Regions from separate parts of the Occultella kanbiaonis genome, predicted to be linked through region 2. Evidence: predicted binding sites of a transcription regulator. Region 2 holds the regulator's gene; the other holds the start of a gene.
The links. The regulator LexA, encoded in region 2, represses DNA repair genes until DNA is damaged. The targets are predictions, from matches to a motif close to TCGAACANNTGTTCGA.
Positions count from the first base shown of each region.

Region 1: a site for LexA is predicted at 2,164-2,179, ahead of uvrA (excinuclease ABC subunit UvrA). Genes of this name have one in related genera too.

Region 1 covers NZ_CP046175.1:2,442,996-2,447,161, forward strand. The annotation lists gene GKS42_RS11285 (MBL fold metallo-hydrolase) at 1-297, opposite strand, end outside; gene GKS42_RS11290 (glycoside hydrolase family 15 protein) at 294-2,093, opposite strand; gene uvrA (excinuclease ABC subunit UvrA) at 2,200-4,166, shown strand, end outside.
Region 2 covers NZ_CP046175.1:2,117,197-2,121,362, forward strand. The annotation lists gene GKS42_RS09720 (hypothetical protein) at 1-19, opposite strand, end outside; gene GKS42_RS09725 (L-lactate dehydrogenase) at 260-1,234, shown strand; gene lexA (transcriptional repressor LexA) at 1,265-1,888, opposite strand; gene GKS42_RS09735 (LysM peptidoglycan-binding domain-containing protein) at 2,188-2,886, shown strand; gene nrdR (transcriptional regulator NrdR) at 3,053-3,526, shown strand; gene GKS42_RS09745 (aldo/keto reductase) at 3,659-4,166, opposite strand, start outside.

The DNA.
Region 1 (4,166 bases), 330 kb from region 2:
CGCGCCGGTCGCGGCGGCCACCTCGGCCAGCGCACGGTGGTGGTCGGCGTGTCGGTGGGTGGTGACGATGGCCGTGACCGGCCCACCGCCCGCTTCGGCGACGAGCGCCAGCACCCGTGCGGCGTCGTCGGCGGCGTCGATGATCAGGTGCGTGCCGCCGTCGGCCTCGGTGAGCACGTAACAGTTGTTGTCCTGCGCGGACACGCTGGCCTTGCGGATCTCCAGGCCCGGCACGGCCCAGTGGACGGACGGACCGCCCGGACTGACATGTCCGGGCACGAAAGCTGCGCTGTTCACTCGATGGCCTCCAGGGTGTGGGCGGCGCGCACCAGGGCGAGGTGGGAGAGCGCCTGTGGGAAGTTGCCCGCGAACCGGGCGTTGGCCGGGTCGTATTCCTCGGCGAGCAGCCCGAGGTCGTTGACCGTGGCGACGAGCTCGGACATCCGCCGGGCGGCCTCGTCCGTGCGCCCGATCCGCGCGAGCGCGTCCACCAGCCAGAACGAGCACGCATAGAAGTGATGCTCGCCCGCGGGCAGCCCGTCCACGCCCGTGGCGGTGTGGTAGCGCAGCACGTGCGGCCCGTGCGCGAGTTCGGCGTCGATCCGGGTCACGGTACCGACGATCCGCGGGTCGTCGGGTGGCAGGAAGTCCACCTGGAGCAACTGCAGGAGCGACGCGTCCACCTCGGTGGACCCGTAGTGCTGCGTGAAGCTGTTGGTCGCGGGGTCGTAGCCGTGGGCGAGGACGTCCGCGCGGATCTCGTCGCGCGCGGCGCGCCACATCCGCACCGGGCCGGGCAGGCCGTGGGCCTCGACGCCGTGGATCGCCCGGTCGACGGCGGCCCAGCACATCACCTTCGACTGGGTGAAGTGCTGCCTGTCGCCGCGGATCTCCCAGATGCCGTGGTCGGGCTCGCGCCACCGCTCGAGCATGTCCTCGACCAGGTGGACCTGCAGCGACCAGGAGTCCTCGCTCTCCGCGAGGCCGGCCTCGCGGGCCTGGTCGAGGGCGACCATCACCTCGCCGAGGACGTCGTTCTGGACCTGCCCGACGGCGCCGTTCCCGATCCGTACCGGGGCGGAGGCCGCGTAGCCGGGCAGGTGGGGCAACTCCCGCTCGGGCAGGTCGCGACCGCCGTCCATGCGGTACATGATCTGCAGGTCCTCGTAGTCGCCGGCGACCGCGCGCAGCAGCCACGACCGCCAGCCGGCGGCCTCCTCGCGGTACCCGAAGTCGAGCAGTGCCTCGAGCGTGAGTGAGGCGTCGCGCAGCCAGCAGTAGCGGTAGTCCCAGTTGCGCACGCCACCGAACTCCTCCGGCAGTGAGGTGGTGACCGCGGCCGCGATCCCTCCGGTCTCGTCGTTGGTGAGGAGCCGCAGCACGAGCAGCGACCGTTTGACGGCGTCCGGGTGCGACCCGCCGTACGCACCCGCCGATGCCCAGGCGTCCCAGATCCCGGTGGTGGCGCCGAGGTAGTCGTCGGCCGGCAGCGCCTCCGGGACGTCCGCCCACGAGGGGGTCCAGGTCAGGCTGAACTGGAGCCGCCCGCCGGCCGGCACGTCGAATTCGTCCTCGTGGCGCTTGTCCGTGGCACGGGGGAGCCGGTCACCGTGCAGGGTGAGCGCGTCCGGTCCGGCGACCGCCCTGATCACCGGCCTCCCGTTCGGGTCCTCGGTGCGGCGCACCCACGGCACGATGGCGCCGTACCCGAACCGGATGGCCAGTTCGTGGCGGAACGACACCGTGCCCTCGAGGCCCTCGACGCGGCGCAGCACGTCGGCGCGCTCGTCCTCCATGGGCATCCACTCGGTCACCCGGGCCCGACCGGTCGCGGTGGTGTACACGGTGGTCAGCACGAACGACCCGCCGTCGTAGGTGCGTCGCACGTCGGTCGCGTCCGGGGCGGTGAGGAGCCACCGGCCGTTCTCGGGGGTGCCGAGGAGGTTCGCGAAGCACGCCGGCGAGTCCAGGGCGGGCAGACACAGCCAGTCGATGGAGCCGGTCCGGCTGACGAGGGCGGCGGTGCGGGAGTCGCCGAGGACGGCGTAATCCTCGATCGGCGTGCGCGATGCGGCTGTGCTTGGGCTGCTCATCCCAGCCATTGTTGCCCCTGCCGGTGGACCACGCAGGCGCACGGCGCGCCGAGGCGGCGCCGACACGCCGTCGAACGGTTGTACGATGTCCGAGATTCGACTTACCATGTTGGGCGTGAGTGACACCCTTCTCGTCCGCGGCGCACGCGAGCACAACCTCAAGAACGTCAGCATCGACCTACCCCGGGATCAGCTGATCGTGTTCACCGGGCTCTCCGGCTCGGGGAAGTCCTCGCTGGCCTTCGACACGATCTTCGCGGAGGGGCAGCGCCGATACGTGGAGTCGCTGTCCGCCTATGCGCGGCAGTTCCTCGGCCAGATGGACAAGCCGGACGTGGACTTCATCGAAGGGCTGTCGCCCGCGGTCTCGATCGACCAGAAGTCGACGAACCGGAACCCCAGGTCCACGGTGGGCACCATCACGGAGGTCTACGACTACCTCCGGCTGCTGTTCGCGCGTGCGGGCACCCAGTTCTGCCCGGTGTGTGGCGAGCGGGTCACGGCGCAGACGCCGCAGCAGATCGTCGACCAGCTCCGGGAGATGCCCGAGGGCACCCGGTTCCAGGTGCTGGCGCCGGTGATCCGCGGTCGCAAGGGGGAGTACGCGGACCTGTTCCGGGACCTGCAGTCGCGGGGGTTCAGCCGCGCCCGGGTGGACGGCGAGGTCGTCCAGCTGAGCGAGCCGCCGGTGCTGGAGAAGAAGCTCAAGCACAGCATCGAGGTCGTCGTCGACCGGCTCGTGGTGCGCGAGAACATGCGTCAGCGACTGACCGACTCGGTCGAGACGGCGCTCGGGCTGGCCGAGGGCCTCGTGATCGTCGACCTCGTGGACGCGGACGCCGATGACCCGGGCCGGGAACGCCGGTTCTCGGAGAAGCGCGCCTGCCCCAACGAACACCCGCTCGCGCTCGATGAGATCGAGCCGCGCACGTTCTCGTTCAACGCCCCCTACGGCGCGTGCCCGGAGTGCACCGGGATCGGGACCCGACTCGAGGTGGACCCAGACCTCGTCGTCTCCGATGACGAGCTGAGCCTTGCCGGGGGAGCGATCGCCCCGTGGGCGCAGAGTTCCTCGCAGTACTTCGACCGGGTCCTCGCCGCGCTCGCGGACGACTTCGGGTTCTCCATCGACACCCCCTGGCGGGCCCTGCCGCAGCGTGCGAAGGAAGCGGTGCTGTACGGCAAGGACCACAAGGTGCACGTGAAGTACAAGAACCGGTGGGGCCGCGAACGCTCGTACTCCACCGGGTTCGAGGGGGTCATCGCCTTCCTCGAGCGGCGCCACTCAGAGACGGACTCGGAGTGGTCGCGGGAGAAGTACGAGGAGTACATGCGGGAGGTGCCGTGCCCGGTGTGCGAGGGCACCCGGCTCAAGCCCGAGGTGCTCGCCGTGAAGATCGGCGGCAAGTCGATCGCGGATGTGTGCGCCCTGCCCATCGACGAGGCCAAGACGTTCCTGGACGGCCTCGAGCTCGGCGAGCGGGAGGCCGCGATCGCCGGGCAGGTGCTCAAGGAGATCCACGCCCGGATGGGGTTCCTGCTGGACGTCGGTCTCGACTACCTGTCCATGTCCCGCCCGGCGGCCACGCTCTCCGGTGGCGAGGCGCAGCGGATCCGGCTGGCCACGCAGATCGGGTCCGGTCTGGTCGGCGTCCTGTACGTGCTGGACGAGCCGAGCATCGGCCTGCACCAGCGGGACAACCGGCGCCTGATCGAGACGCTGACCCGGCTGCGTGACCTCGGCAACACGTTGATCGTGGTCGAGCACGACGAGGACACGATCCGCGCGGCCGACTGGATCGTGGACATCGGTCCCGGTGCCGGCGAGCTCGGTGGGCACATCGTGCACTCCGGTGACTACGCCGGGCTGCTCGCCAACGAGGGCTCGATGACCGGGGCGTACCTCTCCGGGCGACGCTCCATCCCGATGCCGGCCAAGCGCCGTCGGCCGGAGAAGGGTCGGTACATGACCGTCGAGGGCGCCCGGGAGAACAATCTCCAGGGTGTCGACGTGTCGTTCCCGCTCGGGTGCTTCGTGTCCGTCACGGGGGTGTCCGGGTCCGGGAAGTCGAC
Region 2 (4,166 bases):
AGGCACGGTTGCCAGCCATCCGACTCTCCTTGCTCGTGGTCGCATGCTCCCCAGCGGTAAGGTCGCGACGTTGCCCCTCTGGTGTGGAAACTACACCGCGATCGAAGGCTGAGGAACCGATCGGCGGGACTCGTGAGCACGGATCGCGTCGACCTGGTCCGGGCGTCGCCGGGCAGGCTCGCGGGCGCCTGATCGGGCGGCCCGCCGTGGGCCGGATAGGGTTACCGCGAAGGCGATCCACCACGAGAGGAATCCCGTCGTGACCCAGGCACCAGACCGCGCCACCACACCTCCCGGGGTCTCCACCCTCGCCATCGTCGGCGCCGGCTCGGTCGGCGCCACGCTCGCATACGCGGCGCTGATCCGGGGCGTCGCCCGCCGGGTGGTCCTGTACGACGTGAACCGGGCCAAGGTGGAGGCCGAGGCCCTCGACCTCTCCCACGGCATGGCCTTCATGCCCATGGGTGCGGTGGAGGGATCGGACGACATCGGGATCTGCGCCGGCGCGGACATGGTGGTGGTGACCGCCGGTGCAAAACAGCAGCCGGGGCAGACTCGTATCGAGCTCGCGGACCGGACCATCAACCTGATGCGCACGCTCGTGCCGCAATTGGTGGAGGTCGCGCCCGACGCCATCTACATGATGGTGACGAACCCGGTCGACGTGGTCACCTACGCCTCGCTGAAGATCTCCGGGTTGCCGCCGCGGCAGATGTTCGGTTCCGGCACGGTGCTGGACACCTCACGGCTCAGGTACCTGCTCAGCGAACACAGCCGGATCGCGGTCCGGAACGTGCACGCTTACATCGTCGGCGAGCACGGCGACTCCGAGTTCCCGCTGTGGAGCGCCGCCAACATCGGCGGGGTGCCACTGCGGGAGTTCGTGGCCGCCACCGGCGTGCTCAGCCCAGGGGACCTGGCCGAGATCGCCGACGAGGTGAAGAACTCCGCGTACCGGATCATCGACGGCAAGGGCGCCACGAACCACGCCATCGGCCTCGCCGGCGTGCGGATCATCCAGTCGGTGCTGCGTTCCGAGCGTGCGATCCTGCCTGTCTCGAGCCTGCTCGAGGACTACCTAGGCATCTCCGACGTGTGCCTGTCGGTCCCGTCGATCGTGGACCGCGACGGCGTGGGCGAGCGTCTCGAGTTCAACTTCAATGAGTCCGAGCTTGCCAGCCTGCGCGCCAGCGCGGACGAGATCCGCGGCGTCGCCCGGCAGTTCGGCTTCTGACCCGGGCGCCCCAGAAGCCGAACCCCGACCTCAGATCGAGCGGAGCACACTCACCACACGGCCGAGGATCTGCGCCTCGTTCCCGTCGATCGGTGAGAACGCCGGGTTGGCCGGCATCAGCCAGACCTGCGAAGCGGAGCGCTTGAGCGTCTTCACGGTCGCCTCGCCGTCGATCATCGCGGCGACGATCTCGCCGTTCTCAGCGACGTTCTGCTGCCGCACGACCACCCAGTCGCCGTCGCAGATCGCGGCGTCGATCATCGACTCGCCGACCACCTTGAGCAGGAACAGATCGCCTTCGCCGACCAACTGGCGGGGGAGCGGGAACACGTCCTCCACGGCCTGCTCTGCCAGGATCGGGCCACCGGCCGCGATCCGGCCGACGACCGGCACATACGCGGCACCGGGATCGATGCCCTCCCGGTCCGGCGCCTCGAAGATGTCGATGTCGCCGCGGACGGACTGGGCGTCATCCGGCGCGATGACCTCGATCGCGCGGGTGGAGATCGGGTCCCGGCGCAGGTACCCCTTCTGTTCGAGCAGGTTGAGCTGGTACTTCACCGAGGATGGGCTCGCCAGCCCCACGGCCGCACCGATCTCTCGCATGGTGGGCGGGTAGCCCTTGGCCTCGATGCTCGACCGGATGGAGCCCATGATCTGCCGCTGACGCACGCTGAGGCCGTCGGGGCCGGGGGTGTCCTTCGGGTCGGGGGACTTGGAGCGGCTGGATCGGGTCACGGTCTCCTCCTGATGGTCGGTTCGGCCTGTGTTTCCGCCATTGTCAGAGGGCGGTGATGTGCTGTCGAAGTGTTCAGGACCACAGTAGGCGTCATCGGCCGATCCGCAAAACATGTGTTCGACTGGCGTGTCGACATCGGAATCGCCGCGTGCTACCTTCAGTACAGCCGTTCGACGAACAATCGTTCTACCCGCGACGACCGAGGAGACTCCCGATGAGTGCACTGGCCTTCCCCCACGCCGAGCTCCGCGCGGGTGCCAACGCCGGGACGCGGCGCGGCCGAGCTGTACGTCGTCGCCACCTGTCGGCGGTGCCGGGGGGCCGCGCCGGGGCGGCCCGGCCGGTGACCCGGGTCGTGAGTGCGCACCCGACCGTCGGGTCGTCCGCGGTCGCGCTGGTGCCTTCGCCCGCGGCATTGGTCGGCCCGCTCGCACCGGCGCCGACTCGTCGACTCGCGCCCGCCCTGCCCGACCTCACCTCGGCGCCCGCGCTGGCACCGGTGCCCGTGCCGCTCGCGCGGCCCGAGCGTGACGGCGCCCCGGTGCGGCCGGTCCGTCGGCCAGTGCGCCGTTCGGACGCACTGCCCGCCGAGACGGTCGAGCCGGCCCGCACGGCCGTCGATGCGCCGCTGCGGCTGACGGTCCGCGGTCGCCGGGTGCTCGTGGTGCTCGGACTCGTCGTCGCCGCGGCGCTCGGGTCGGTCCTCGGCCTCGCATTCCCGTCCGAGCCGGCCGCCCCCACCGAGGTGGCGACGGTGGTCGTCTCGCCCGGGGAGAGCCTCTGGGCGATCGCCGCCGAGCACGCCGCACCCGGCGCGGACGTGCGCGTGGTGGTCGACCAGATCATGGAGCTGAACTCGCTCGCCACCTCCACGGTGGTGGCAGGTCAGGCGCTCACGGTTCCCGTCGGCTGACCCACTGTTGGCCCGGCAGCAGGGCGAAGCCGCTCGTGTGCCCGAAGTCGCTTGCATCTGGGCACGCGAACGCCTAACGTTTCCCTACATCTAGTAGTTACACCGTTGTGATCCGCGCACATGTAGTGCACGGGAACGACGGCCACGATGTGGGAAGGATCCGTCGGTGCACTGCCCGTTCTGTCGGCACTCCGATTCCCGCGTCGTGGACTCCCGGACCGCCGAGGACGGGTCCGCGATCCGGCGGCGGCGCCAGTGCCCGAACTGCGGGCGGCGATTCACGACGGTCGAGACCACCAGTCTGAACGTGATGAAGCGTTCCGGTGCCGTCGAGCCGTTCAGCCGGGACAAGATCATCTCTGGCGTCCGCAAGGCTTGCCAGGGGCGGCCTGTTTCCGATGACGACCTTGCCCTGCTCGCACAGCAGGTCGAGGAGACGATCCGCAGCAACGGTGTCGCGGAGATCGATGCGCATGAGGTCGGACTGACCATCCTCGGCCCCCTGCGCGAGCTGGACGAGGTGGCCTACCTCCGGTTCGCCAGCGTGTACCAGGCCTTCTCCTCGCTGGAGGACTTCGAGGCCGCGATCGCCGCCCTGCGGGTGGACCGCCCGGACCAGAGCGAGGAATCGCTCCCATAGACCGCCGCCGGTGGCGCTGGAGGGGAAGCCAGCACCACCGGCGGCAGCATCGACCGGGTCCCGGCGGGCGTCCGCCGGCCGGGCCGTCGGCAGACGCGGACGCCGCGCCGCATCGGGCCGGATCGGTACCCCTCACAGGTCGCTTGAGCGCGCGCCCCACAGATTCACGCCGCCGTCGCGGGCGTACCGATCGATCTCGGTCAGTTCTGCGCTGGTGAGGCTCGGTGCGTCGAGCGCGGCGAGGGTGTCGTCCAACTGGGCCACGCTGGACGCGCCCACCAGGGCGGTCGTGACACGCGGGTCGCGCAGCACCCACGTCACCGCCAGCTGGGCCAGCGTCTGGCCGCGCCGCTCGGCGATGGCATTGAGCGAACGGATCCGGTCGAGGTTGGCGGCCGTGAGGTACTCCCTCTTCAACGAGGCACCCTTCGCGCCACGCGAGTCGGAGGGGACGCCGTCCAGGTAGCGGTCGGTGAGCATGCCCTGCGCCAGCGGCGAGAACACCACCAGAGCGAGCCTGGCCGCCCCGGCGACGTCCAGGAGTGACTCGCCGGCGGGACCCGGGTGCTCGATCCAGCGGTTGATCATCGAGTACGACGGCTGGTGCACGCTCAGGCGCAGCCCGAGCTGGTCCGCGACC